Regions from separate parts of the Paenibacillus sp. MMS20-IR301 genome, predicted to be linked through region 1. Evidence: riboswitches for the same ligand, from Rfam matches in the RefSeq annotation. Region 1 holds a riboswitch; each other region holds the start of a gene.
What was found. A riboswitch is a leader RNA that binds a small molecule or an ion and turns the genes downstream of it on or off. The one in region 1 is predicted to bind cyclic di-GMP.
Positions count from the first base shown of each region.

Region 2: linked by a shared signal. The riboswitch ahead of LOS79_RS23025 (anti-repressor SinI family protein) and the one ahead of LOS79_RS21710 (transglutaminase-like domain-containing protein) in region 1 are both predicted to bind cyclic di-GMP.
Region 3: linked by a shared signal. The riboswitch ahead of LOS79_RS04080 (thiamine pyrophosphate-binding protein) and the one ahead of LOS79_RS21710 (transglutaminase-like domain-containing protein) in region 1 are both predicted to bind cyclic di-GMP.

Region 1 is NZ_CP135275.1:5,090,194-5,100,099, forward strand. Features, by position in the region: rRNA gene LOS79_RS21700 (23S ribosomal RNA) at 1-594, opposite strand, end outside; rRNA gene LOS79_RS21705 (16S ribosomal RNA) at 918-2,465, opposite strand; gene LOS79_RS21710 (transglutaminase-like domain-containing protein) at 2,838-3,647, opposite strand; cyclic di-GMP riboswitch class I at 3,661-3,741, opposite strand; cyclic di-GMP riboswitch class I at 3,816-3,896, opposite strand; gene LOS79_RS21715 (class D sortase) at 4,022-4,672, opposite strand; gene LOS79_RS21720 (GtrA family protein) at 4,712-5,116, opposite strand; gene LOS79_RS21725 (glycosyltransferase family 2 protein) at 5,106-6,083, opposite strand; gene LOS79_RS21730 (glycosyltransferase family 39 protein) at 6,139-9,906, opposite strand, start outside.
Region 2 is NZ_CP135275.1:5,392,738-5,402,643, forward strand. Features, by position in the region: gene LOS79_RS23000 (aldo/keto reductase) at 1-526, shown strand, start outside; gene LOS79_RS23005 (hypothetical protein) at 920-2,110, shown strand; gene sipW (signal peptidase I SipW) at 2,112-2,696, shown strand; gene LOS79_RS23015 (TasA family protein) at 2,787-3,398, shown strand; gene LOS79_RS23020 (helix-turn-helix domain-containing protein) at 3,542-3,886, shown strand; gene LOS79_RS23025 (anti-repressor SinI family protein) at 4,018-4,167, opposite strand; cyclic di-GMP riboswitch class I at 4,197-4,281, opposite strand; gene LOS79_RS23030 (2-oxoglutarate dehydrogenase E1 component) at 5,451-8,315, shown strand; gene odhB (2-oxoglutarate dehydrogenase complex dihydrolipoyllysine-residue succinyltransferase) at 8,373-9,647, shown strand; gene LOS79_RS23040 (nucleotidyltransferase family protein) at 9,825-9,906, shown strand, end outside.
Region 3 is NZ_CP135275.1:965,817-975,722, forward strand. Features, by position in the region: gene ccsA (cytochrome c biogenesis protein CcsA) at 1-263, shown strand, start outside; gene LOS79_RS04050 (response regulator transcription factor) at 339-1,055, shown strand; gene LOS79_RS04055 (HAMP domain-containing sensor histidine kinase) at 1,056-2,495, shown strand; gene glpK (glycerol kinase GlpK) at 2,617-4,110, shown strand; gene LOS79_RS04065 (3-oxoacyl-[acyl-carrier-protein] synthase III C-terminal domain-containing protein) at 4,197-5,189, opposite strand; gene LOS79_RS04070 (hypothetical protein) at 5,366-5,716, opposite strand; gene LOS79_RS04075 (carboxymuconolactone decarboxylase family protein) at 5,916-6,278, opposite strand; gene LOS79_RS04080 (thiamine pyrophosphate-binding protein) at 6,328-7,941, opposite strand; cyclic di-GMP riboswitch class I at 8,085-8,180, opposite strand; gene LOS79_RS04085 (methyl-accepting chemotaxis protein) at 8,562-9,812, opposite strand.

The sequences.
Region 1 (9,906 bases):
TAGATCGGGCTCTGACTTTTTGTAAGCACACGGTTTCAGGTTCTATTTCACTCCCCTTCCGGGGTGCTTTTCACCTTTCCCTCACGGTACTGTTTCACTATCGGTCGCCAGGTAGTATTTAGCCTTAGCAGATGGTCCTGCTGGATTCATACGGGGTTTCACGTGCCCCGCACTACTCGGGATCCGTCTCGGAGAGAACACAGTTTAGGCTACAGGGCTTTTACCTCTATCGCGGGCCTTTCCAGACCTCTTCACCTACCATATTCCTTTGTAACTCCATGTGAGACGTCCCACAACCCCAAGAGGCAAGCCCCTTGGTTTAGGCTGTTCCGCGTTCGCTCGCCGCTACTGACGGAATCACTATTGTTTTCTCTTCCTCAGGGTACTTAGATGTTTCAGTTCCCCTGGTCTGCCTCTGCACACCCTATGTATTCAGGTATGAGTAACTGTGCATTACCACAGCTGGGTTTCCCCATTCGGACACCCCCGGATCAAAGCTTGCTTACAGCTCCCCGAGGCAGTTTCGTTGTTCGCCACGTCCTTCGTCGGCTCCTGGCGCCTAGGCATCCTCCGTGTGCTCTTATTAGCTTAACCAACGCTCCGGTGTTTCGCTTGTTTGCTCATCTTGTTTTGAATGACGCCTCCGGATCACTCCGTATGCTAGATCATTCAAAGCCAAAGGTCGCTGCACAATCGAAAACCTTCGCTATTCATCAACTAATAACTATTTCAACTTGCTTACACAAGTTTCAGCTAAAAGATGTTCTAAAACGCAAATTCGTTTCGGTATCCAGTTTTCAAGGATCAAGTCTTACTTGAGAGCTTAAACTCTCAAAACTGACCAACGAGTGAGTAACTAACCGACCGGTTAGATTTAAAATTTGAATGTCTTCATTGCAGAAGACGATTCTCCATAGAAAGGAGGTGATCCAGCCGCACCTTCCGATACGGCTACCTTGTTACGACTTCACCCCAATCATCTACCCCACCTTCGGCGGCTGGCTCCCTTGCGGGTTACCCCACCGACTTCGGGTGTTGTAAACTCTCGTGGTGTGACGGGCGGTGTGTACAAGACCCGGGAACGTATTCACCGCGGCATGCTGATCCGCGATTACTAGCAATTCCGACTTCATGCAGGCGAGTTGCAGCCTGCAATCCGAACTGAGACCGGCTTTGCTGGGATTGGCTCCACCTCGCGGCTTCGCTTCCCGTTGTACCGGCCATTGTAGTACGTGTGTAGCCCAGGTCATAAGGGGCATGATGATTTGACGTCATCCCCACCTTCCTCCGGTTTGTCACCGGCAGTCACTCTAGAGTGCCCAGCCTTACCTGCTGGCAACTAAAGTCAAGGGTTGCGCTCGTTGCGGGACTTAACCCAACATCTCACGACACGAGCTGACGACAACCATGCACCACCTGTCTCCAATGCTCCGAAGAGGGGCACTATCTCTAATGCTTTCATTGGGATGTCAAGACCTGGTAAGGTTCTTCGCGTTGCTTCGAATTAAACCACATACTCCACTGCTTGTGCGGGTCCCCGTCAATTCCTTTGAGTTTCAGTCTTGCGACCGTACTCCCCAGGCGGAGTGCTTACTGTGTTAACTTCGGCACCAAGGGTATCGAAACCCCTAACACCTAGCACTCATCGTTTACGGCGTGGACTACCAGGGTATCTAATCCTGTTTGCTCCCCACGCTTTCGCGCCTCAGCGTCAGTTACAGCCCAGAAAGTCGCCTTCGCCACTGGTGTTCCTCCACATATCTACGCATTTCACCGCTACACGTGGAATTCCACTTTCCTCTTCTGTACTCAAGTCACCCAGTTTCCAGTGCGACCCCAGGTTGAGCCCAAGGTTTAAACACCAGACTTAAATGACCGCCTGCGCGCGCTTTACGCCCAATAATTCCGGACAACGCTTGCCCCCTACGTATTACCGCGGCTGCTGGCACGTAGTTAGCCGGGGCTTTCTTCTCAGGTACCGTCACTCCGGTAGCAGTTACTCTACCGGACGTTCTTCCCTGGCAACAGAGCTTTACGATCCGAAAACCTTCATCACTCACGCGGCGTTGCTCCGTCAGGCTTTCGCCCATTGCGGAAGATTCCCTACTGCTGCCTCCCGTAGGAGTCTGGGCCGTGTCTCAGTCCCAGTGTGGCCGTTCACCCTCTCAGGTCGGCTACGCATCGTCGCCTTGGTGAGCCGTTACCTCACCAACTAGCTAATGCGCCGCAGGCCCATCCTCAAGCGGCAGATTGCTCCGCCTTTCATTCTTCTCCCATGAGAAAAAAGAAATTATCCGGTATTAGCTACCGTTTCCGGTAGTTATCCCAGTCTTGAGGGCAGGTTGCCTACGTGTTACTCACCCGTCCGCCGCTAAGCATTTCCCGAAGGAAATACTCCGCTCGACTTGCATGTATTAGGCACGCCGCCAGCGTTCGTCCTGAGCCAGGATCAAACTCTCCAATTTGTATTGAAAAGAGCGATTGCTCATTTTGAAACATCTGACGAGAATTTACATTCTCTGTTTTGGAATCACATAAGTGAATTCCGATACTCACTCGTTGTTCAGTTTTCAAAGATCAAACTCGTTGTCAGCGGCGATTATCTCGTCACCAGCAACTCTTATAATATATCACGTTCGTTCGAGTAAAGCAAGTCTTTTTTTGAAACCACTTTTTTAAGTCATTTCCAAATCAACTTTCCCGCTCCAACAACGCTCATTTATAATAACCTATCTCTCTACTAAAAAGCAACCCTTTAGCAAAATAAAAATAACCCGCTTAATAATTAAGCGGGTTATTCGCGAATAAATCTATCAATTGTATGAGTACAGCTATTCTTAGTAGAACTTAGCTGCAGTATATTTGCTTGCTACTTTAACCAGATCAGAAGTTTTGCTGTTCTTAGCCAGACCTGCATCAACAGTAGTATCAATAATTACCCATTTGCCGTTAAGCAGCACTTCATTCCAAGCGTGGTAGGAAGAAACATAACTTGTGTTCCCCATAACCAGTTTAGTTGGGATACCTTCGCTGCGAAGCATAGTAGCAAACAGGGAAGCGTAATCGTAGCAGATCCCTTTAAGGGTTGCCAGAGTGTTATCGTTATTAGGAATGTAATCAGTAGATACATTAGCAGCCAATGTGTAATCATATTTCACGTTAGCAACAACATAGTCATAGATAGCTTTCACTTTAGCTTCATCTGTAGTCAGACCTTGTGTCAATTGTGCTGCTTTCAGGACTGCCTTATCAGTAGAATTCCATTTAACATTCTGAACAGAGCTCAGGTATACAGCGTTAGTGTCGCTCAGGTTAAGATCTACTGTATCGGAAGAAACTACTTTATATTTGTTACCGGTAGTATTCTCAAGCACGGAAACCTTGTAAGTGCCGTTACCTTGTTGCAACGGGAAAGTCTCACTTGGTTTGGAAGCATACAGGTTGTAAGTGTAGCTAGTGCTGTCTTTAGTAATCATGACTTTGATCTTCTTGTCTTTAGGAACATTATAGGAAACGCCGACAACGCCTTGATCCAATTGTCCGACTTTTAACCAGCTTGTATCTGCCTCAGCCGCTTGGACTGTACCAACCTGCACCGTTGTAACCAATACGAACAATGTAACTAACATCATATAGAACTTTTTCATTGATAAAACCCCTTTCGGTAGCTGGCTGCCATCCTTACGGGAAGGCCCTTTAGCTTTGCGTCCCTACCTTTCGATAGGTTTGCCGTTATCGTATAAGCTTTATCTGCTCTAAATTCTACCAAAAAATCAATAGATTTACATAAAGAACAAACAAAAAAAGCTTCTTCATTCGGTAGCTGGCTGCCATCCTTACGGGAAGGCCCTTTAGCTTTGCGTCCCTACCTTTCGATAGGTTTGCCGTTATCGTGTATTAGCTTTGATAGTTACATCTTACCATATCTATTTCTATTATCAAGACCTAAATTACTAGATTTACATAAAAATTTAATAGTTTTTTTAGGTTTTTGTCTGTTGCTGTCATCAAGGCAGATGAATCAGGTTAATTTGGCATGGATAATCAGCCGGTGCGTCGGGTTCACCAGCGGATCACAAGTAATGAGGGTAAGAATCTTATCCTCTTTATTCCCCTCAAGCACCGATACATCGGTAGGCTCCACGACAGAAACATCATATACTACATATTCGTACTTCTGCCCGCTTGTTGTAATAATGATATCGTCACCAATGCCTACTTCATTTAATCTATTGAACAGCCTTCCCGCTGTTCTTGCTCTATGGGCTGCAATTGCAGCATTGCCAACTGAGCCGATTGCTGCCGTCTCCTTCATGTGCGCAGCAGCATGCTTCATATTGGCCTTGGTCGCACCTTCAAGGACAGGCAGCTTCAGATCAATACTGTCAATCTGGATGATGGCGGTTATTTTTCCGCCGAGTTCAATTTCAGGAGCTGCTGTAGGCGCAGCCTCTTCCTGGGCAGATTCATCTGCCAGCAGCTGGGTAACCTCGGCGTAGGACTCACTCAAATTCGTATCCGGATTAGTATCCGCCGGAGTGATTTCACTATAAGCCTGCTCGGCCTCTTCCAGCAGCTTCTGCTGCTGACGGTCATTGTACCATTCGCTTCCTTTGGGATAGAGCATAACCAGAACCCCGGCAAGTATAATCAAATAGGATAACTTCCGCATGATAATCGCCTCCGTAATAAAGATCTATAATATATTAGCTCAAAACACCCATTTACGGTTGCCAAAAAAATTGATGATTACCGTAACAAACGTAACAAGCACCTTCGCTATAAGAACCTGAATACCAAATGTTTCAGTCAGCAGATGTATCAGCAGCACCGAAATCCCCAGGACGGCCAGATTCAGCACAATAAATTTGACAAGCTGCATCCGGTCAAAGCTGTTTTTGCTGCCCCGGTCCGTGTCACGAAAGGTCACTTTTTTATTCCAGAAAAAGCTGTTGGCTGTACCGGCGCTGTAGGAAATAATCTGTGCAGGGGTGTTCAGCATCCCTAATGCATGCAGCAGCGTAAATACGGCGAAATCAATCAGCGTATTCAGCAGGCCGACGGCGTTGAATTTCAGGAACTGGATAAACCCTGCACTCCAAAGCTTATCTGGCATAATCGCTTTCCTTCCGGGTATCTACGGCTTCCTCATTGTCGTATCCTTTGGTCTCGCGTACGATATAGAGCGGTCTGTCCTTGGATTCATCATAAATCCGCCCGATATATTCACCGATTACTCCCAGCAGCATCAGCACAATCCCGTTAAAGAGCAGATTCACCCCTACTATGGAAGCCCAGCCCGCTACCGTCCAGGAGGTAAAGAGCTTCTGGAATAATACAAAGATCAGATAAAGGAAACTGGAGAAGGACAAGAAGAAACCGATATACGACGCAATCTTGAGCGGTTTATGAGAAAAGGAAGTGATTCCGTCGAGCGCAAAGCGGATCATTTTCTTCAGCGGGTATTTCGTTTCCCCGGCGAAGCGCTCCTCACGCACATATTCCACCATCGTCTGGCGGAACCCGACCCAGCTCACCAGTCCCCGGACGTACCGGTTTTTCTCCTTCAGGCCGCGCAGCACATCACAGACTTTACGGTCAATCAGCCGGAAGTCACCGGTATCCGTAGGGATCTCTACACTGGTCATGCTGCTCAGCAGGCGGTAGAAGATTTTTGCAGTGGCTTTTTTGAAGAAAGTCTCCCCGTGCCGTTTCAGGCGCTTGGCGTAAACAACATCGTAGCCCTCTTTCCACTTCGCAATCATCTGCAGAATGACTTCCGGAGGATCCTGAAGATCCGCATCAATGACTACAACAGCCTGGCCTTCAGCGTAATCCATACCAGCAGTAATCGCCACCTGATGGCCGAAATTACGGGAAAAGTCAATCAGTCTGACATGCTCATCCCTGTTACTGATTCCGCGCATAATCTCAGCTGTACGGTCCCGGCTTCCGTCATTCACGAAAACCAGTTCATAGGAATCGCCACACTCATCCATCACTGCTTTGAGCCGCTCATAGGTATGCTGAATGACCTCCTCCTCATTGAACATGGGGACAATTACACTGTATCTGGCTTTCACCTGGGTTCCTCCTAAATATTTGGTGTAACGATTCCAGTTCCTGGCCGGCTGTTCCTTAGAACAGCCAGGACGGGAACCAGCGTAATACATGTATTATATAATTACTGTTAACCTGCATGCCAGATAACACCGGATAGAATAGGATGAACAGTATGGCTGCACCCGCTATATAACCATACCGCAAGTACTTGGCGTCAAGGAATTTGCTGTCAAGTATCTTGAGAACATATACTACCGCAAGAATCAGGAACGGCACCATGGCAAAATAATGATAAAGGAAGGTCTCCCGAGGTACAAGCATCCACGGAACATACTGCGAGAAGAAAGCGATCCAAATCATGTACAGGTCCTTGTCCCGGCGCTTCACAGTAAGCCATACCGCTGCCAGCATGGCAAAGATTCCCGTCCACCAGATGAGCGGATTCCCCATCGTCACAATACTGCTGGCCTTGCCCTCCGGCAAGCCTTCTCCGCCGCTGAAGAACCATACCGGACGTTTCATGAACGGCCACTCCCACCAGGAGGAAGCGAACGGATGCGTTGCTACAAGCTGGCTGTGATAGTTGTACATATTTTTCTGGGCATCAATCAGCCCCTTTATAGTATAACCCTCCGCCGATGCAGATAGTGCAGGGATGAAGGACAGGCTGTAGATAATTACCGGAATAATAACGAAGAATCCGATGCAGCTGGCCAGCGTAATTACGGTATTCTTCCAGAACGACCTGTCCGCGGTGCGGCAGGCGGCTTTGAGCTCCTGATCGGTCAGCTTGCCTCCGGCCAGCAGCCGCCCCGCTGCCTTATACTCCCTGTACCGCTCAAACAGCACAAGTGCCAGCATGATGGCCAGCCCCGCCCCGCCGTAAAGAACGATCCATTTGGAGGCGACTCCGATTCCGAAAAACAGCCCGGACCAGAACAGCGGAACCAGCGTAGTGCGCAGCGGGGTGCGGTAGAAATTCATGGTGAAATACCGCTGCATGAAATAGAACATCAGCATGATAAAGAATACGCCGTACACATCTATTGTCGATATGCGCGTCTGGGTGAAATGCATGAAGTCCAGCGCGAAAAGTCCGGCGGCAAGCGCAGCATAAGTAGTTCTCCGGAACAGCCGCATCGCCATAATATAGATCAGCGGCAACATGGCGATTCCAAACAAGGTGCCAATGATCCGCCAGCCGAACGGATTAACGCCGAACAGCTCCATACCTGCACCAATCAGCAGCTTCCCGAGCGGCGGGTGGGTATTCTCATAAGGCACTATTCCGTGATAATGTTCATAAGCTGTCCGGGCATGATAGATTTCATCAAAATAAGTACTATTCATGAAATTCGAATTCAGCGGAATGATAGATTGTTCATCAAACAGATTAGCCGGTGTCCCTCTTACAGGCACTGCACCGGCATCCGGTACAACATTCGCAATCGTCAGCGGAGTTTCCGGCGCACCCTGCTGATAGAAGGCTATCTCATGCAGGATGAAGCCCGGAGAAGTGACCGTAAGCTTAACATATCTTGCGGATACGTTGACCGGCTGGCTTTTCCAGATGAAGACATTGCCGACATCCTCACTGACCTCAAACGGGCTGCTCCAATTATCCGGCGTCTGGCTGAATTCAAGCTGAAACTTGCCTGTGCCGACACCGCCGAATACCTTCACCTGCTCCAGCGGATAATCCTGTCCCAGATCCACATAGAAGCTCTCGCCGCTGGCAGACGGCTGCCACACAGTCTGAGGCGACTTGGTATCTCCGAGATGATAAAGCGCAAGTGCTCCGTAAAGAACGGTGATCAAAGCCATCCATATCCAGTCTTTACGCTGCAGTCCCAGCCGGGAACGCTGCTCTTTGGCGGCAAGCGGCCGGATTCCCCCGGCAAGTGCCACATCCGCCTCAAATACTGCCGTCATCGTGACCGGCGGTGCCAGCGGCTTCACCGCTTTGCGGATATATACGTCGTATCCGATATACAGGGTATAGAAGGCCAGAATCAATGTTGTAATTGCTGTAACCAGAACAATTCCGTCCGTTGGCGGATTGCCGCCGGTATTAAGATAGGCCAGCGTATACCCTACATTGATGTATTGTGTCAGGGAAAACCCGAGAAACAGCGTCAGGAAACGCCGGTCTTTACTCTCAATAAAGGCGAACAGCGACAGGAGCAGGACCGGGTACAGGTAGCGCTCATGCATTTTGGTGCCAAATACAAACACAATTGTGATCAATACAATACCAATGAAGAATGATTTGGAGAGATCCTTACGGTCCTTGGTATTAAAGGAGAAATACGCTGCAAGGGCTACTGCCGCAAGAATAAAGATGAAACCCCATATCCGGTAAGGTATGCCGAGCCACGTCAAATCCAGAGCGGACCACATCGGATCTGTTAATGCATACAGGTTAAAGGCATTTACAGTTGAGTAAGGGTACGATGATAAGGTGGCTTTATACAAATTAATCAATCCCGCAAAGCCGCCGTTGTTCCAGAAGAACGGGGCTGCGAGGAAAGCGAAGATCCCCAGTCCGTAGACGGCTCCCAGGGCAAGCTGCTTCCAGGCCCGGTGATGATAGAAGGCAAACAGCAGCACCGGAGTAAAGATCAGCGCCTGCGGTTTAACCAGTGTAGCCAATGCGAAAAAGATTGCTGCACGGATAAAGGTTTTGTCCACAATGCCCGTAATGCTGAGCAGCAGGAAGATTAGGAAAAAGGAATCCGCCTGCCCCCAGGCCGCCGAGTCCATCAGCACTGCCGGGTTAAACAGGAACAGCATCATCAGCCCGATACCGAGGCCGGCACCGATTTTGGGTTTGGCGCCTTTGTAAATCAGCCAGCCGAGCACAAGGTCGGAGATGATTGCCGGCAGCTTGTAGAGAAGCGTCTCCCCGCCTGATCCGCCGGCAAAGCCAAACAGTCCGCGAAGCAAGCCCAGCAGGTAGAGCACATACAAGTATCCGGGCGGATAGTCCGCAAAGTAGCCTTCTTCATAGAACTTGCCCGGACCAAGATCATTCAGCCGCTGACTCCAGGCAATGAATGTATTCATATCATTCTTATAGCCCTGCGCGGTAAGGCCGATCCAGATCCGCAGAAGCAGTGCAGCGCCGAACAGTACATAGAGCCATCTCGTATAGATTGCATTATGCTGGATCAGCAGACGCTCGCTGCGGAAGGCCCTGTTATATAGAAGCGCAAAAAATATACTGAAGACAGCTGATATGAGCAGCAGCTTGGCAGGCGAAACCTTATGAGGCGTTTCCGCCGCCGCGCTGTCCCCGCCTCCACCCGCTTCAGCCGCAGGTGCTCCGCTATCCAGTGAAACTACGCTTGCTCCCGCCGGAAGAGCATCCAGCTGCTCCACGGACAGATCATCGAAATAAGCCTTGCCCTGAATCAGGCTGGCATAACCGCCGAGCGCAGCCCCTATAGTGACCTCTGTCTGCCCGGCACCGGTCTGGCCGATGAACTCAAGATACTGCCAGTTGCCTGTTGTATCCAGAGTGGACGGATATCCCCCTCCGATTCCTACAGGGAAGATATTAGCTCCCATTCCTTCGCCTGCAGTTGTTACCACTTTGACGAATCCGGATATTCTGTAATAGGTGTCCGGTGTCACGGCAACCGTCTGCACCCACTTCAGATGGTTGGCTGCAAAATTCTCGATTACAGCCGCCTTACTTCCGGAATGCACATCCTCCGACTGCACAGACAGGGTACCGGAGGCATCTCCGGCAATCCACATATCCTTGCTCCAGCCAGCAGGCGCTCCGTCCTCTCCTTCTTCAAAGCCAGGATTCTGCAGTAAATTCCCTTCGGCATAAAT
Region 2 (9,906 bases), 300 kb from region 1:
GCTTAAGGCCGCCGGCAAGGTGCGCCACTTCGGCGTCTCCAACATGAGCGCCGCCCAGATCAAGCTGCTGCAGGCCTACTGTGACGAGCCGTTCATCGTGAATCAGCTGCATATGAGCCTGGCCAAAATCAGTTGGGTCGACGCCGCACTCAGCGTGAACCGTGAACAGTGGAAGGATATCACCTTCCCCGAGGGCACGATAGAATACTGCCGCGAAGAGAACATCCAGCTCCAGGCCTGGGGGCCGCTGGCCCAGGGTCTGTTCAGCGGCCGCCCGCTGGAGGGGCAGCCTGAAAGTGTAGTGAACACCGCAGCCAGAGTCCGTGCGCTCGCTGAGGAGAAGAACACAACCCCCGAAGCGATCGTACTGGCCTGGCTGATGACTTATCCTGCAGCAATTCAGCCGGTCATCGGCACGGTTAATCCGCTGCGCATCAAGGCCTGTGCAGGCGCGGAGAGCATTCAGCTTACGCGCAAGGAATGGTACGAGCTGTATGTCAGCTCGCGCGGGGAGAAGCTCCCTTAGGGAAACTGCTCTCATTATCCTTAGCTGATGAATGACAGATTGTCCCCCGGAAATTAACATTTAAATATAAACCCTGAATAACCGGTATGCGCCAGGCGCAGCCGGTTATTTTTTTGCAAAAACGACATATTCATTCGTTCTTTATTAAGAACATATTTAGATATACAGTGATAAATAGAGATAAATCAAGAAAAACAATGATTTTCGTTCGTTATAAAGGAAATACAGAAGTAAATGACGGTTTTCTTTTTGAAACAATACAGTTATGATTTCATTACCGAAACGTTCTTAATAAAGAACGATAATAACGAACAGATAAACAGATTTTTGAGGGGAGGACTTCCTCTGAAACCCAGATCTAAAAAAAGGGTAAACACGGGCTCCAAAATAGGATTGCGTTCCCTGCAGTCAGGCGTGGTAATCTCTCTGCTCTTCCTGTGTACTTCACAGCAGATCGGCAATACCTACGGCGGCTTTACCGATGCAGCCCAATTGGAGAGTGAGATCAGCTTCTGTGCAGTATTTCCCGAGACGTTCAAAGAACAGCTTATTCAGTTCAAAGGCCATGTTACTGCCGCAGTTCTGTTAGCTGCATCCCTTAAGGACTACAGCTTCCCGCAAAGCTATCAGGGAATATCATCCATAGAGAGCATGTCGCTGACTGAGCTGGACGCTGCCGAACAACATCTCTCAGAACAGTTATCAGAGCTTAATTCCGGTCTGAAGCAAGCAGATATCCAATTGAATGCTAACCAGCAAACCTGGAATGAGCTAACCGCAGAAATAAACGCTGCAGCCGCAGGACTCGCGGTAATCGGAGGATATATGAACAACCTTGATCCTTATTGTCTTGAAATTACTGATGATCAGTTCTTCAGCGAATTCCAGAGCAGCCTCTCGCAGAGCGACGTGCTGTCAGAAACATTGACCGCTTCATTAAACGGAATTATCCAGTACCTGCAGTCACTGCATGATCCGGATACAGCTTATTCCCTGACCGTCAGCGACTTGGTCTATGGTCCCCTTGGTTTCAGCCAGGAGGCGGTTTCACAGCGGTTCATCTTCCCGGTCACGGCCACTCTGCCGGAGGATAATATATCAGGCACTCTGCTCTCCACTTACAACAGTCTTAATTCCTCACTGCTTAGCCTGAAAGACAGTGCGGCTTCCAGCATAGCGGAAATCGGCAGCCAGCAGCAGCTGATCAGCGAGACCCGCAGCGTACGCCTGGAAGAGGAGGAGCAGGCGCGTCTCGCGGAACAGGCGAAGAAAGATGAAGAAGCGAAGCAGGCTCTGGAGAAGCAGAAGGCGGCGGAGGCCAAAGAAAAGGCGGAGGCCGAGGAGAAGGCTGCTGCCAAGCCTGAGGACGGGACTAAACCAGAAGACACTTCCGCAGACAAACCGGGCGAAGTCACAGACCTCCCGGATCCGGCCGGAAGCGGGCAGCCAGAACCTGCCGCAACACCGGCACCTGAATTAACTGAAGCCACGGCACAGGAACCGCAAGCCACGGCAAGCCCTGTACCTGAGCCAGAACCTGCACCAGATCTCTCTAACTCCCAACAAGACAAAGGCGGAGATTAACATGAAGATTAGAAAATGGATTAGTAACCTGCTCTCTACAGCTATGCTCCTGATCTTCATCCTGCTGGTAGCAGCCGTAGTCGTATCCAAGAGCTCCGGCGGTGAGCCTTCCTTCTTCGGGTATGAAATCAAAACCGTGCTCTCCGGCTCCATGGAGCCAGGCATCCAGACCGGTTCGATTGTAGCCCTGAAGCCTGGCGGAGATATGAACCGGTTCCAGAAGGGGGATGTCATCACCTTCAGAAGCGAGGACAATATTCTGATTACCCACCGGATCGTTGAAGCCACACTTAATTCTGCAACCGGTGAGGCTCTATACCGCACAAAAGGTGATAACAATGATGCTCCTGACATGAATCCTGTCAGCTCGGCCAATGTTGTCGCACAGTACACCGGAACCACTATCCCGTATGTCGGGTATGCCATGAACTTCGCCGTCTCCAAAGCCGGCAGTATAATCCTTATGATTGTGCCGGGCCTGATGCTGCTGTTCTATGCACTCTACAGTTCGTGGAAAGCGCTGAGTGCACTTGAAAAGAAAAACGCGGCACTATCCGCTCCTTCCGCACCCGAAACACCGCAATAATTGTTGTTACCTTCCGTTTACGAACCGGAAGATACAAATATATAGGCGCTGCCTACAACTAATCTCAAACAATTAGAGGAGGAATTATTAATGGGTATCAAGAAAACTTTGGGTCTTGGCGTTGCATCGGCTGCACTTGGTTTGTCTTTAATCGGCGGAGGAACCTTCGCTTACTTCAGCGACACTGCACAGAGCACAGCAACTTTCGCAGCAGGTACACTCGATCTGACTTCGGATCCTTCTGTCATCGTTGATATTTCCAACCTGAAGCCGGGCGATACTGTAACTAAGAACTTCAAACTGAAAAACTCCGGCACCCTTGATATCGGTTCAATCAAGCTCAAAACGACTTCAGAGGTAACCGATACGCTCGGCGACAACAATGGCGTTGACCTGAATAAGTTCATTAAAGTGAAATTCCTCGTGAATAAAGACAAAGCGACCCTCACTTCACCGACAGTGGTCTATGAGACTACACTCGCTGATCTGAAGAATATCACCCCGGATCTTGTAGATAACACCGGAACTTTCATTGAGCAGCTCTTCACTGAAGCTGACGGCATCAAAGCCGGTACGGAGGACAGCTTCACAGTACAGTTTGAATTCGTGGATTCCGGCGAAGCACAGAACTATTTCCAGAAAGATAAAATCAAACTGATCTGGGATTTCGAAGCTAAACAAGGTGCTAAGAAAGCCTACTAAGAACTGATGCGTTGTCTAAAAGCAGTATATCTGAAGCCGGCAACGGTCAAGGTATACTGCTTTTTCTCCCGCCCGCATGATTTTTGTCGGTTTTGCGAATTTTTGTTATACTAGTGTCAAAAAGTACGGAGGGCGTTGTAATCATGTCAGATAATATGGGAAGCCGCATCCATAGGCTTCGTCAGGAGAAGGGTTATTCTCTATCCGAACTGGCGGACAAGGCTGACGTGGCGAAATCATACTTAAGCAATGTGGAACGGAATATTCAATCCAACCCCTCCATTCAATTTATCGAAAAGATTGCTGACGCGCTTCAGGTATCCATTCATGTTTTGCTGTATGGCGGACTCGCTGAGACCGAAGAACCGGCTCTGGACGGAGAATGGTTCAGCCTGGTTCAGGAGGCTATGGCTTCCGGTATAAGCAAGCGTGAATTTAAGGAATTTCTTGATTACCAGAAATGGCGGCTGGACCAGAAGGATAATTGAACAGAATGATCCGGTAAAGCCAGGCGCGGTCCGCTGCACCCGGTTATGCCCCTGCCCGGGAATACAGAAAAGGGCACAGCGTTCTAATCGCTGTGCCCTTTTCTGTATGTATCCCTGCAAGACTGGTTATCCTACATCGCCTGAAGTGCCTTCTCATTAAAAAAACGGCGGATCTCATCCGCCTGGATACCGGCCCGCTTAGCAGCCATGAGCAGATATACCCATTCTAAATCCAGATCAACTGCCTGAAGCTCATCATTCCCCTGGTTGGACTGATCCAAGAAATCTCCTCCTAGAATTTTTCTCGTCCCCAGGCAGTCCGGCCATCATAGTATTTCTACTTTAGATCCGAGACTTTGTGCCCCTGCCTTTCAGCAGGTTTACCCTTTACTGGACCCTTTGTTTTGAAAGGATCTGGATAAAATCAATGAAACCGTTCTCCGCAATAACATTATACAAGAACTTTAACGAAAAGTGTGTCGATATCTGGAATTTTTTTATGTTAAGTTGTGAAGAACCTTAGCTGAAATTGCCTACAGCTTGTATAAATATTCCCATTTTTATTTCAAGCGCCCTCATTCCGTTTAAATATAGTTATTATAGACTTCGCTTCCGTGACACAATATAAGAGTAATTACCCAATTTTATGTTTTGCAACTACAAAAATTCTTAAAAATTTTATTTTTATTTTTTATAGTTTGAACTGGAAAGCTACCTGTTGATTTAGGATACAGGAATGCCCAAAGAGCTTCTTGCTGAACGGCCGAAATTCATTCTATTGTATTCACCTTCTATCCGCGCGACAGCTTATTGTACACGATTGCTGGCCTTCGCTCCCACTAAGGAAGCCAAGCGTGGTGTTGGAGCAAGTTATAGAGGGTCAATCCCCTCTGTCTGGTTCAAATACACTCCCAATCTGACGCATACGGACACCACAGCCTTTGTTCGCTCGAAAAAGGCCATTGGGGCGGGCTTACGGACATGACGGCCCTTATCCGCCGCTTTTCATAGGCAAAATCCACTTTTCCGGTGAAATAACGGCGCTGATGTCCTTAAGGTCCGGCACTCAGGTAGCTTTCTGCAGGCTTAACGTCTCTCATGTCCGTAACGCTAAGCTGGTCCCTTGAACAACCGTTGCGTGGCTGGCTGCATTTTTTAATGGTGGGTACATTCAACCCATTTACCTGCGCGCGGCAGCTCATTGTACATGATTTTCCGCTTAAAGATGAGTTTTGGACTTCCGGCCGCCGTTATTTCCAAATTTTTTGCTGATTACCGCTGTTTATGGTGAACATTCTGTAATTCAGGTTTTCTAAAGTATTTTAGTACAATCTATATAGCATTTTTCTTTACTCCGGCCTTGCCTATAAGATTTATGATTGTTCCGTATGAATCTCATGTTGAATCATACCGTTTTGCGAACGGATTGCCCGAAAGTATGAATTGATTACCCTGCCGGAAAGTAGCACAATAATGGTGAGAATGAAACCGCAAACATTGCAGCTCCGCCTGGTGGCACACTTGTATGCCGCGTGTGGAGTTTATCCGTTAGGAGGACCTATTCATGGCCATCAAAGAGCCCTATACCCATTCCGTCTGGAGCAAATACTACGGCCCCAACCTGGGCTACATCCAGGAGAAATATGAGCAATTCGTCCACAACCCGGCTTCCGTCGAGCCTCACTACCGTGATCTGTTCACTGTATCCGGTCCGCCTCCGCTCGCCCCTGAGACCGACAAGACGCCTCCACCGGCAATTTCCGGGGATACCGAGTGGCTCAGAAAGGCCGTAAAGGCCTCCAAGCTGATGGCCAACATCCGGATCTACGGTCATATGGCTGCGGATATTGATCCGCTGGAGCGGAGCAGCAACCCGATGGCGAAATGGCTGGAGATTGAGACTTACGAGCTCACCCGCGAAGACCTGAATGCCCTGCCCGCATCGCTGATCTGGGAGAATGCCCCGGAGGGCGTGCATACTGCCATGGATGCCGTTCACCGGATGCGCCAGGCATACACGCAGACTATTGCCTATGAGTTCGGGCATGTGCATGATGAACGTGAGCTGCGCTGGCTTAACAGCCAGGCTGAATCGACCACCTCACCGGCTCCCTTGAACAATGCAGAACGCAAGGAGCTGCTGAAGCGGCTGATTCAGGTAGAGCAGTTCGAGACCTTCCTGCATAAGACATTCGTCGGCCAGAAGCGCTTCAGCCTGGAAGGCAATGATGCCCTTGTCCCTATGCTGGATGAGATTGTACGGGCTGCCGCCCATGACGGCGCTGAACATATTCTTATGGGGATGGCTCACCGCGGAAGACTAAACGTGCTTGCCCATATTCTGGGCAAACCTTATGATATTATTTTCTCGGAATTCCACCACTCGCCGAACAAGGAGCTGTTCCCGTCCGAAGGCTCCATGGGGATTAACTATGGCTGGACCGGCGATGTGAAATACCATCTGGGAGCTGACCGGGCTGTCCGTGAGGGCGAAACCGTGCGCACCCGGATTACGCTCGCCAACAACCCGAGCCATCTGGAGTTCGTTAATCCTGTAGTAGAAGGCTTCACACGCGCAGCACAGGAGGAACGCAGTGCTCCGGGCTTGCCTAAGCTGAATACGAATAAGGCGATGGCTGTACTGATGCACGGCGACGCCGCTTTTCCGGGCGAAGGTATTGTTGCTGAAACTCTTAATATCGGCAAACTGCAAGGTTATCAAAACGGCGGTACTGTGCATATTATCGTCAATAACCGGATCGGCTTCACTACGGAAAGTGAAGATTCCCGCTCCACCCACTATGCCAGTGACCTTGCCAAAGGCTATGAGATTCCGGTGGTGCATGTTAATGCAGATGATCCGGAAGCCTGCATTGCTGCCGTCCGGCTGGCCAGTGCTTACCGCCACCAGTTCAAGAAGGATTTCCTGATTGATCTGATCGGCTACCGCCGCCACGGCCATAACGAAATGGATGATCCGGATACTACCCAGCCGCTGGTCTACAGCAAGGTCCGCAGTCATCCTACAGTCTACCGGGTATACGCTGAACGGCTGCAGCGCGAGAAGGTGGTTACCGCGGAGGATGTGCAGCGGATGATTACGGATGCCGATCAGGTGCTGCAGCAGGCCTTCGACCAGATGAAGGAAGGCAAACAGAAGAGCGCGGAATCCAAAGCCTCCGTAGCCCTGGACACATCTTCTCCGCCTCAGCGCATGACAGCAGTTCCGCTGTCCAGTCTGCAGGAGATCAACCGTGAGCTGCTTAGCGTTCCGGATGGCTTCACAGTCTATCCGAAGCTGGAGCGGATTCTGAAGCGCCGCAAGGATTCCCTGAATGACGGTGAACGGGTCGACTGGGCGCTCGCCGAAACGCTGGCCTTCGCCACCATCCTGAAGGACGGCACTCCGATCCGGCTCAGCGGCCAGGATTCACAGCGCGGCACCTTTGCCCACCGGCATCTGGTCCTCCATGACAGTGAGAGCGGTGAACTTTTCTCTCCGCTGCATCAGCTGACGAATTCCCGCGCCTCCTTCGGCGTCTACAACAGCCCGCTGTCGGAAGCCTCTGTACTCGGCTATGAATATGGCTATAATGTTTTTGCACCGGAGACCTTCGTGCTCTGGGAAGCGCAGTACGGCGATTTCGCCAATGCCGCCCAGGTCATTATAGACCAGTTCATCGCCGCCGGCCGGGCCAAATGGACACAGCGCAGCAATCTTACCATCCTGCTCCCTCATGGCTATGAAGGCCAGGGGCCGGAGCACTCGAGCGGCAGGCTGGAGCGTTTTCTGCAGCTGTCTGCAGAGGAGAACTGGACTGTCGCGAACCTGACCTCCGCCGCCCAGTATTTCCACCTGCTGCGCCGCCAGGCTGCCCTGTGCGGCCAGGGGGATGCCCGGCCGCTGGTTATCATGGCACCGAAGAGTCTGATCCGCAATCCGCGCAGCACCTCAGCCGGAGCAGACCTCGCCTCCGGCACCTTCCAGCCGGTGCTGCCCGAGCCGCTGCTTGGCAAGAATCCCGGCGAGGTCAAGCGCCTCGTCGTGTGCAGCGGCAAGGTCGCTATCGACCTGCAGGCTGAGCTTGAGGGAGCGCGCGGCCAGGACTTCTCCTGGCTCCATATTCTCCGCCTGGAGCAGCTGTATCCGTTCCCGGAACGTGAGCTTGGCACCTATCTCAGCAGCTTCGGCTCCCTGGAGGAGATCGTCTGGGTGCAGGAGGAACCGAAGAATATGGGCGGCTGGAGCTATGCCGAACCCCGCCTGCGGGCTATCGCCCCGCAGCAGGCGGTCCAGTACATCGGCCGTCCGGAGCGCTCCAGCCCGGCCAGCGGCTATGCGGATGTACACAGCTTCGAGCAGCGGCGCATCGTTAGGGAAGCCCTGAAGTTAAATGCCCCTATACAAGCACCTGTACCGTCCTCCTGAACGCAGGAGGCGGACTCATAATAACGTAATTCACTATATTTGGGGAGGTAACGGCCTGTGTCCGAAATTAAAGTACCCGATCTGGGCGAATCCATTTCCGAGGGAACCATCTACAAATGGCTGGTGAAAGAGGGCGACACTGTCGGCCAGGGTGATGTGCTCGCGGAGCTTGAGACCGATAAGGTCAATCTGGAGATCAGTGCGGAGGAGGATGGCGTAATCTCCTCCATCCTGCGCCAGGCGGGCGAGAACGTTGCCGTTGGCGAAGCCATCGGCATTATCGGCAGCCCCGCCGGGCTGGACGCTGACGGCGCAGCGCCGTCAGCGCCTGCACCTGCAGCAGCGGCTGAGCCTGCCGCTGCCGTAACCGCCCCAGCCGCCGAAGCTGCGGCCGGGGGCACTGCGGCCCTGGCCTCGCCGGGGGCGCGCAAGCTGGCCCGGGAGCGGGGCATCGACCTCGGCGAGGTCAGTCCCCGCGACCCCATCGGCCGGATTGCCCAGGCCGATGTGAACGGGCATGGCGCAGCCGTGCCGCAGGCCGCTGCGCCTGCCGCTCCGGCGCCGGCACGGCCGGAGCCGGTGAAGCCCGCGCTGCAGGCAGCGGGCAAGGCACCGCACGCTGAGGATGGCAAAGCCACCGAGCGCAAGCGCATGTCGCGGCGGCGGCTGACGATCGCCAGCCGCCTCGTCGAAGCGCAGCAGACGGCCGCGATGCTGACCACCTTCAACGAGGTGGACATGACCGCGATTCTCGACATCCGCAAGCGCCGCAAGGATGCCTTCAAGGAGAAGCATGATGTCGGACTCGGCTTCATGTCCTTCTTCACCAAAGCCGTAATCGGCGCGCTCAAGGCTTATCCGCTGCTGAATGCCGAGATCGACGGTGAGGATCTCCTGCTGAAGAAGTATTACGACATCGGCATTGCCGTTGCCGCCAAAGAGGGCCTGGTCGTGCCGGTCGTCCGCGATGCGGACCGGCTCAGCTTCCCGGAAATCGAGCGGCAGATCGGTGAGCTCGCCGCCAAAGCACGCACGAATACGCTTAGCTTGCCTGAGCTGCAAGGCGGTACATTCACGATTACGAATGGCGGTGTATTCGGCTCTCTGCTCTCTACACCAATCCTCAATACCCCGCAGGTCGGCATTCTCGGCATGCACAAAATCCAGCTCCGCCCGATCGCCTTGGACGAGGAGCGGACTGCCAACCGCCCGATGATGTATATCGCTTTGTCTTATGACCACCGGATCGTAGACGGCTCAGAAGCCGTAAGCTTCCTGGTCAAAGTCAAGGAATTGCTGGAGGACCCTGAAGCCTTGCTGCTGGAAGGCTAACCTTCCATTAGCAACCTTAAATCCTGCATCATGGACAAACAGGCATCCGGAGAGCGAACGCTCTGGCCGGATGCCTGTTTGTTGTTAAGCCCAGGGATGGAAATAGAGTAATTGTACTGTATAATGTAGATTCCCTGCTAAACTTTGGCAAACCTGATTCTGCTTGGAGGTGCGATTATGCAGCAGATACATAAACGAATACATAATGGAGCAGACATTCTCCGCCTGGTAGAGGAGGATGCCTGGATGATGGGTATTC
Region 3 (9,906 bases), 3.6 Mb from region 1:
TATTCACGCTGGGGGCTTTGATTTTTGCAATGATATGGGCCGAGGTGGCCTGGGGCAGATTCTGGGGATGGGACCCCAAGGAGGTCTGGGCACTCGTTACCTGGCTATTCTACAGTGCTTATCTTCATTTGCGGCTGGCCCGCGGATGGCAGGGACGCAAATCTGCTTGGCTTGCAGTACTCGGCTTTCTAATCGTAATGTTTACCCTGGTTGGTGTTAATTTGGTGATCGCCGGACTTCATTCCTATGCGGGGACGGACTGAAACATTAGATTCACCATCGCGCAGGCAAAGTAAGGGTAACGTTCTACTGTATTTGATGAAGGGGTTGTTGTGTAAATGGCAGAGCACTTGAATAGAATTCTGGTGGTGGATGACGAAGAGCGCATCCGCCGCCTGCTCAAAATGTATCTCGAAAAAGAAGGCTACGAAATTGATGAAGCCGAGGACGGCGAAATCGCTCTGCGGAAAGCAACAGCCAATGACTACGGTCTGATCTTGCTGGATGTCATGCTGCCGGGCATTGACGGAATTGAAGTGCTTACCCGGCTGAGAGGGGTTAAATCTACACCGGTTCTGATGCTCACAGCCAAAGGTGAGGAGATTAACCGGGTCCAGGGTTTCGAAATGGGTGCAGATGACTACGTCGTGAAGCCGTTCAGCCCGCGTGAAGTGATTTACCGGGTCAAGGCGATTATGCGCCGTTCCTCGGCAACCGCCTTTTTGTCCAAAGAGAGCAACTCAAGCAATAACATTGTATTTCCGTTTCTCATTATCGAGCATGACGCACACCGCGTTACCGCCGGCGGCCAGGAGGTAAGCTTGACGCCTAAGGAATATGAGCTGCTGCATTATCTCGCTATTTCACCGGATAAGGTATTCTCGCGTGAAGAGCTGCTTAAGGATGTATGGAATTACGAATTCTTCGGAGACCTGCGGACAGTAGATACCCATGTCAAGCGGCTGCGCGAGAAGCTCAATAAGGTGTCCCCGGAATCGGCGGCTATGATTACAACGGTATGGGGCGTAGGTTACAAGCTTGAGGTGCCTAAATAAGTGAACTTCTGGAGAAGTCTTGTCGGTAAGCTGTGGATCACGATCATCTGTCTGGTTGCTGTCGTGCTCATTACACTGGGGCTGTTTCTGCTGCCCTATATCGACAGTAATTTCGCCAATTCCGGGGCGATCAAACGTTTGTTTACGTATGTCTGTATGATCGGGTTTTCCTTAACGACATTCTTTGCCTTATTTTTGTTTACGAAGATTACACAGCCGATGCAGCAGGTGATTGAGGCGGCCAATAATATCCGCCGCGGCGAATATGGTACAAGACTGACGCTCGTAACCAGTGATGAGATCGGTCAGCTGGCCACCTCCTTCAATCACATGGCTGAAGAGCTGGAAGAGAACATACGCAGCTTGAATCAGGAAAAAGGCCATCTGTCCAGCGTTCTGCGCAGTATGAGCGATGCCGTAATTACCTTTGATATCGAGGGGCGGATCATTCTGACCAATCCGCACGGGCAGGCACTGCTGGAAACCTGGAGCGATCTGGCCTGGGAGCAGGAGGCCGACAGCGGGCTGTATCCGCCGTCTGCTGCCTCTGGTGAGGTGCCGCCGCCGCTGCTGCATTTGTTTTTCAGCACGCTCAGCCAGGGCGGTGACCAGCGCTCCAATGTACATGTCCGGCAGGGTGTTTGGTCCGTGCATATGGCCCCCCTCTATGCCGAGGATCATCTCCGAGGGGCGGTAGCTGTACTGCGTGATGTAACTGAAGAGGTGCGGCTGGAGAAGATGCGGCGCGATTTCGTCGCCAATGTCTCCCATGAGATCCGTACCCCGCTGTCTATGATGCAGGGATACAGCGAGGCACTGCTGGACGGCATGGCCTCCTCTCCGGAGGAGAGCAGTGAGCTGGTTCAGGTCATACATGACGAATCGCTGCGGATGGGCCGTCTGGTCAAGGACCTGCTCGATCTGGCCCGCATGGAAGCCGGGCATCTTGATATGATGAAGGTTCAGGTGGATGCCGGGGAACTGCTGGAGCGGGTATACCGTAAGTTCGCCGTCAGAGCCAAGGAACGGGAGATTCTGCTTGAACTGAAGAAATCCGGGCCGGAGCTGCTGCTGAAGTCTGCTGATGAAGACAAGCTTGAGCAGGTGCTGACTAATCTGCTGGACAATGCTTTCCGCCATACACCCGCCGGCAAAATGATCTCCATTACAGCCGGCTCCATGATTCTGGAAGGCCGGAGCTACCTGGAGATTGAGATCAGGGATCAGGGTGTAGGCATCACGCCGGAGGATCTGCCCTATATCTTCGAACGTTTCTACAAGGCAGACAAAGCGCGGGTCCGCGGGGAGTCAGGCGGAACCGGGCTGGGTCTTGCGATTGTCAAGAATATCGTCGAATCGCACCACGGCAGCATTCACGCTTCCAGCAAGCCTGGCGAAGGGACCGCCTTTATCCTGCGGCTTCCTGTCGAAAAACAGTAAATCCGGACATTGCATGACAGCGCCTCTGACAGCAGAGGTGCTTTTTGTTGAAACCACCACATAAATCTTGTTCATCGTGGAACATATCTTTTAAGCAAATGCTAGCAGGAGGCTGGACATTATGATTCTTTCATTGGACCAGGGGACGACCAGTTCAAGGGCGATTCTCTTTAACGAGAGCGCAGGAATGATCGCGCAAGGACAATATGAGATTAAACAGTCTTTCCCCCGCCCGGGCTGGGTAGAGCATGACCCGGAGCAGATCTGGGAGAGCCAGCTTGCCGCCGCCAGAGATGCTATCAGCGCCAGCTCAGCCCCGGCTGACAGCATTACAGCAATCGGTATCACCAACCAGCGGGAGACGGCACTGATCTGGGAGAAGGTCACAGGGAAGCCGATCTATCCGGCGATTGTCTGGCAGGACCGCCGGACAGCTCAGCATTGCGAGGAGCTGAAGGCGCAGGGGATGGCCGGAGAGATTGCAGCGAAGACAGGGCTTGTCATCGACGCCTATTTCTCAGCTACGAAGCTGGCGTGGATTCTGGACCATGTACCGGGAGCCAGGGAGCGTGCAGCTAAGGGAGAGCTCATGGCAGGAACCGTTGACAGCTGGCTGATCTGGAAGCTTACAGGCGGCGCTGTGCATGCCACAGACGTTACCAATGCCTCCCGGACGATGCTGTATAATCTGCATGAGCGCAGATGGGATTCCGGACTGCTTGAGACGCTGCGGATTCCGCCGTCCATTCTGCCTGAAGTACGGATGTCGGGCGGTGATTTCGGTACCGCAGACAAGCAGTGGTTCGGTGCAGCTATTCCAATCCGCTCTGTGCTGGGTGATCAGCAGGCGGCGCTATTCGGTCATACCTGTCTTGAAGCGGGCAGTGCCAAGAATACCTACGGGACAGGCTGCTTCATTCTGATGAATACAGGTACAGAGGCTGTATCCTCGAGCCACGGCCTGCTGACGACCGTTGCCTGGGGCATCGGGGATGAACTCTATTATGCGCTTGAAGGCAGTGTATTTGTCGCAGGAGCGGCCGTACAATGGCTGCAGGAAGGGCTGGGTCTGATTGAAGGGCCGGCTGACTCGGAGGAGAAGGCAAGTGAAGTCGGAGACAGTGAGGGCGTAGTGGTCGTACCTGCCTTCACCGGTCTTGGTGCGCCGTACTGGGATATGTATGCCCGCGGGGCTGTGTTCGGGCTGACCCGCGGCACAACTGCCGGACATCTGGTCCGGGCAACGCTGGAGTCACTGGCCTTTCAGTCCCGTGACGTGATCGGAGCTATGGAGAAGGACGCAGGGATGCCGCTCAGCGGCCTCAGAGTGGATGGCGGCGCAGTACGCAACAATCTGCTGATGCAGTTCCAGGCAGACATTCTGGGCAGCGACGTTACACGTACAACCTACGCGGAGACTACTGCACTTGGTGCTGCGCTGCTTGCCGGACTTACATCAGGCATCTGGACCCGGGAGCAGCTGGAGCAGTTCAACAAGGCCGAGAAGGTGTTCTCGCCGCAGATGGGGCAGGAGGAGCGTGAGCACCGTTACCGCGTCTGGCAGGATGCTGTAGCGCGGACGATGGGCTGGGAGAAGCATGAAGGGCAGCACTAGGTTCACTGGGACAGAAGTGTAAAAGCCTGCCGGATAAAAAACGGCCCGCAGCAGTTATCCTGCCAGCGGGCCGTTTGAATTATATATTAGTATTCCATTACAAAGGCAACATTTTGCCAGCCGGCGCCTACAGTCCAGAACAGCACCTTATCACCGCGTTCGAGCTGTCCGGTCGTCACGGCTTTATGCAGTGCGATGAAAGGGCTGCTCGTAGAGGTGTAGCCGAATTCATCGCCGATGTATACTGCAGCATCCGGATCAATTCCGATTTTGCCGGAGACCGCCTGAATGTTCGGTAGCGACAGCTGCGAGAAGCAGGCCGCTTTGATGGATTCAGGGGCAATCCCGTTATTGCTTAGCAGTGTATTGATCGATTCCGAGGCAGCATCCACGCAGATCGAATCATCGAACGGAATAAACTTCACATTGAATTCGCCTGCAGCGACACCGCTGCGTCCGAGATTAGCCAGGCCTTCTGCCGGGAATAAGGAGTTCCCGTAGACACAGGTATCGGTCTGGTAGATCGAATCAATGAAGCCTACAGAATTCTCATCACGCTCCAGGATGACAGCAGCAGCAGCATCCCCGAAGTTGGCGTAGTATACCGGATCATTTTTGTTAGCATGCGGGGCAACATAATCCGAGCCGATGACAAGCGCACGGCGGATCCGCGGATTGCCAAGCATCTGGCGGCTGACCTGCTCCACTGCAGCAGTCATTCCGGCACAGTTGGCGTTGCTGTCGATGCAGATCGTATGCGATGCCCCGTTAATTAAACGATGAATCATGAGTGAGTTTGTAGGAAAAATATATTCAGGAGTTTGGCTTGCATAAGCGATTAAATCAATATCTGCACCGGACAATCCGGTTTTTTCCAGAACATTGCTTGCGGCTTCAAAGGCCATCGTCAGGGAGTTCTCATCTGTGCTGCTGATGCTGTACCGGGTATCACGGCCCAGTGTAGCCAGAAGTCCGCGGATATCAATGCCCTTCTCATCGAAATGCTGAATGAAAAAGTCATTGCTGATCTTAGTGCTTGGATGGTAGATATCAATGTCCTTAATGCGAATCCCAGCCATAGTAGACCTCCTAAAAGTATTATGCATATAAGCTTTCTGATTACACTTCGGCAAAACTCGCTTCGTAAGCTAAAACTTAAGTTATGTTAGTAAGTGATCTCGTACAAACTTAATCATGATAACTGGCGGTAAAGCCCGGAGTTTCAATGATGGAATTTAGGTGTATATAAAAATTACTAGGCTTGTACCGTCGAGATAATGTCCAGGTTTTCCAGTCCTGCTTTGCGGCCCAGACGCGCCAGCTGCATTTTGAGAATCGGGTTGTTCTCCAGGGTCAGGGTGACCTTCTGGAAGCCGTCAGACTTGAACATGATGAAGCAGCCTTCCAGCAGCGGCACAACATCAGGGGCGGTTACGTTAAGCTTTCTGCAGTCGATATCAAGGGCATATTCAGCCGGATTAATCGGGTTAATGGTCTGCTGGTAAGCTTGAATGGATTTCAGGCCATCCTCATTCGAGAAGGTTCCTTCCAGCTCAATATTAATGACTTTCTTTGCACTGTCCGTCTTCAAAATAAATTGTCCCATGTTCATCTCTCCCGTAATTTTGATTGCATGACAACTCAGACCTTATCGGTTAATCATCATGATGGATATCCGGAAACTGCATTCTTACGACTATATTCGACATTTGAATTTAGTTTTTGGGATATTTTGCCTTCATTATAACCGCATGATTCTCGAATATGCAATACAAAAGTCGAATGTTGTAATATCTTGTAAGGGATTAACGGATCTCTTCCAGCGTCTCCAGCAAAACATTGAAAGCCGAAATCACTCTTGGAGCGCCAATAACCGGTACCAGATGCAGCAGAATTCCTTTGATTTGATCAACGGTCATTCCGACGCGAAGTGCCATTACATAATGAACACCAAGCTGTTCAAACTGCCCCATAGTTATTAAAGATGAGATAACGGCGATCTCCTTCCAGTCCGCCCCAATAGTTGTCCGCTGAAAAATATCCCCGTAAGCATTACCCATAATGAACTCGGCAAGCTCAGGGAAATGCTCTTTGATCGGTGCCAGCGCTTTTGCTCCGTATTGTCCTGAAAGATTAGTGAAATGCTCCAAACCGCTGTTCGTGTTCATACTTCATGGCCTCCTGAGAGTAGGGTAGTAGAGTGGGATGCAATCCGGCTTAATTAAGATCAAGTGTCCGGTGAGCCGTAGGAGGCATTTCATCACGGTCGGTTAAAAGCTCAATCACAGCAACACGGTTTAGCGCAATTGCCTCGCGGACTGCTGAAGCAAATTGCTCCTGTGTCTCGCATCGGAAGCCTGCGGCACCAAGCGATTCGGCGAATTTGACAGCATCAAGAGGAACCTCGAACAGTGTTCCATCAATCCGGCCGGTTGTTTTCGCCATACCCTTGAGTGCCATATCCAGCTGCATATTATTGACAACAATGAAAATCACAGGTATTTCCTTGCAAACGGCTGTGTTTATTTCAGTACCAAGCATCATGAAGCAGCCGTCACCCGTAATGCAGAACACGGTTTCTTGCGGAGCGGCTACCTTGGCTCCGATGGCCATGCCGATTGAATTGCCCATGCAGGCAAAATAATCATCGAAAACAAAGCTGCCGGCCTTCTTAACGTTGAACCATTTCACTGCGTTGAAGCCATGGCTGCCGTCATCGACAAATACAGTACTGTCATAAGGGATCAAATCACTCATTGTGCTCATTACTGAGGCGAGAGACAGCTTGGGCAATACGGGAAGCTCCTCATGATACTCATTGGATACTGTAATCTCGCGTCTCTTGACGGACGCCGGATCAATCTGCTGAAGGTACAGCTCCAGATTGTCCCGCATATCGCCGCCAACAGAAATGGTGCGAGAATGGAGGATTTTACCGACAAATGTAGGATCGACATCAAACTGAATCAGCAGCTCAGGATGGTTCTCAGGCTTCAGATTACAGATGGTCATATCGCTTAGCCGTGAGCCAAGGACAATAAAAAGATCGCTGTTGTTCATTAGCTCTTCACCGTGCGGACATCCGCCGACGCCGATAGGCCCGTGATAGAGCGGGTGATCCCAGGCGATGGTGCCTTTGCCGCCGGGAGAGGTGACAACAGGAATGTTGAAGGTTTCGGCCAGCTGGACAAGCTCCTTGTGGGCTCCGGAACGGTTGACGCCTTTACCGGCGATGATCAGAGGTCTGCTGGAGGCATTGATTGCCGAGACGACCCGTTCAAAGTTAGCGTAGTTGACGAGCTTTTCCCGTTCAGGCAGCACGATCCGGCATTCCTCCAGCCGTTCCGTTTGGACATCAAAGGGAATGCAGAGATGGACAGGGCCTTTTTTGTCACCCAGCGCGATGGACAGGGCATGATTGAATATAGTGCTGAAATGATCACCGCGTTCAACCAGCTTGCTGAACAGCGTTGCCGGCCGGAACATCTCTGCCAGATCGGCAAGGTAGGATGTGGAATCCTGACACTGGGGAATCCCCAGCTCTTTAATTGACTGATGGCCGGTGATGAAGAGAACGGGAAGATTGTTAGCCTTGGCATGTGCCGCAGCGGTGAGCAGGTTCGTTCCGCCCGGGCCGGAGGTGCCGAAGGCTACCCCGAGACTGCCTGTTTTGAGCGCGTAACCGCCTGCTTCAAATCCGGAGCTGGATTCATGCCGGCCGGGAATGAATTCAATACCATAATCTACAAGCTTTAGTGCGATAGGACAAATAGATTTGCCGATAATCCCAAAAGAATGTGTTACTCCGAGATTGTGTAATGCCTCGGCCATATAATCTGCAACTGTCTTCAGAACATCCACCCCGCAAGTTGTTATTAGGTATGTAGCAATAGAAAACCTGCACTCGTTAGTAGGAGCACAGGCCTGTTGCACGAATCACAGACCGGACATGAAATCTAAGACGTCCGTAGTGTTTCAGCAACCTGGCTGTCATGGTCCTATAAAGATATAGGACTGTAGATCCATGGCTTTGCGTCATTCCCTTTCGAAGAATTTTGCCTCTTATTCTGTTAGGAGTAATAGAAGAATAATTTTCCTTTACAATATATTCCTCGCTCTCCTTTTGTCAATAAGCGCAGTTTATGGAACTCGAAATTTAGCGAATTTTCAGGGATGAAAGCGGCTTGAAATGATAGTTTTCAAACCATTTGCATTATGTTTTCCGAAAATGTGGATGTGTAATAATATAAATTCAAAAAATCAAATGTATAGTATTATAGAGGTTTTTATATATATATTTAATGAATAGTAAGTAAATAATACAAATTTACTTTTTATGGTTATGCAGAATCTTAACACTTTGTGAATATTACAGTAAATCTTTGCCTCGACATAATAAAAAAGCCGTTTCCGCAGTTTGCAGCTGCGAAAACGGACTCTCTGCGAATCTGTTAAAATTTGAAAATATGAATTGTTTTTTGCAGCTGGAAAACCGATTGGGTCATCTTCTCGGTCTCTTCAGCTACGGACTGCAGTGCATGGATTTGCTCGTTCATCGCTGCGGATACCTCTTCGGTACCTGCTGCCGTCTGCTGGGTGATCGCCGAAATATTCTCAATTGCTCCGGAAATTTTAAGCGCACTTTCGAGCATCAGGTCACTCTCGGCGGAGAAGGAGGCGATCTGCTCAGTTATGTACTGTACGCTGTGAACGATTTGGGAGAAGATATGTGCAGTTTCGGTAATCATCTCATTCTGTACTTGTACTACTTCTTCGTTGATGGCAATATTATCGATCGCCTGCTTGATATCAGCTTCTATGCTGCGGACCAGTCCGAATACCTCTTTGGTGGAGGCAGTGGATTCTTCCGCCAGCTTGCGGACCTCCTGGGCGACAACTGCGAATCCGCGGCCATGTTCGCCTGCACGCGCAGCTTCAATGGAAGCGTTCAATGAGAGCAGGTTCGTCTGCTCAGCAATTTCAGTAATGCTCTTGGCAATCATGGTAATGCCGCGGGCATTCTGCGAAAGGGCTTCGATTGTGTCTGCCACCTTTTGTGTAGCCTGAATATTCTTGCGCATGCCGTCTGCCTGGGTATCAACGGAGATTCGTCCTTGTTCAACCAGTTCAAGCGTATGTACAGAGCGTTTATTCATTTCTTTTGTAGAATTCGTATAATTGGAGACCTTGGTTTCAATATCTTTGATGGACTCGGTCATTTCTGCAATATCTACCGAAATTTCGTTCGCGCCGAGGGCCAGTTCATTGGAAGAGGAGGCTACCTGGGCCATTACGATCTTCAGGTTCTGGTTCTTATCCTCTATCCCGCGGCTGGCATCCATAACCTGACGGGTGAGCTGTGAAGCATCAGTCAGAATCTTCTTCAGCTTGTCGATCATTGTGTTGAAGGAACGGCTGATATCGCCCATGGAGCCACTCTCGTCCGCCCGGCTGGTGAAGTCGCCTTTGGCAATCGTATGCGTTACATTGGAGATATCCTCAAATGAAGATGTAAGCGTTCTCTCAATGAAGCGCGCGAGCGGGAAGGTTAGGGCAGCGAGTACCGCAATCAGAATAAGGCCAATCACAACCTTGCCCATAATGATCAGCGTAATCAGCACGGGGACAGCGAATAAAGCGGCAACCAGGTAACATCCGGCAATAATTCTTTGTTTTAACGGCAGCTTGTTCATCCAGTCCATAAAGTATAGTTCCCCCTAAAAATGATAATTGTGTATTGTCATATTATAGGGGATTAGAGCGCGATCGGTCTATTGTAAGAACTGACATAAAACT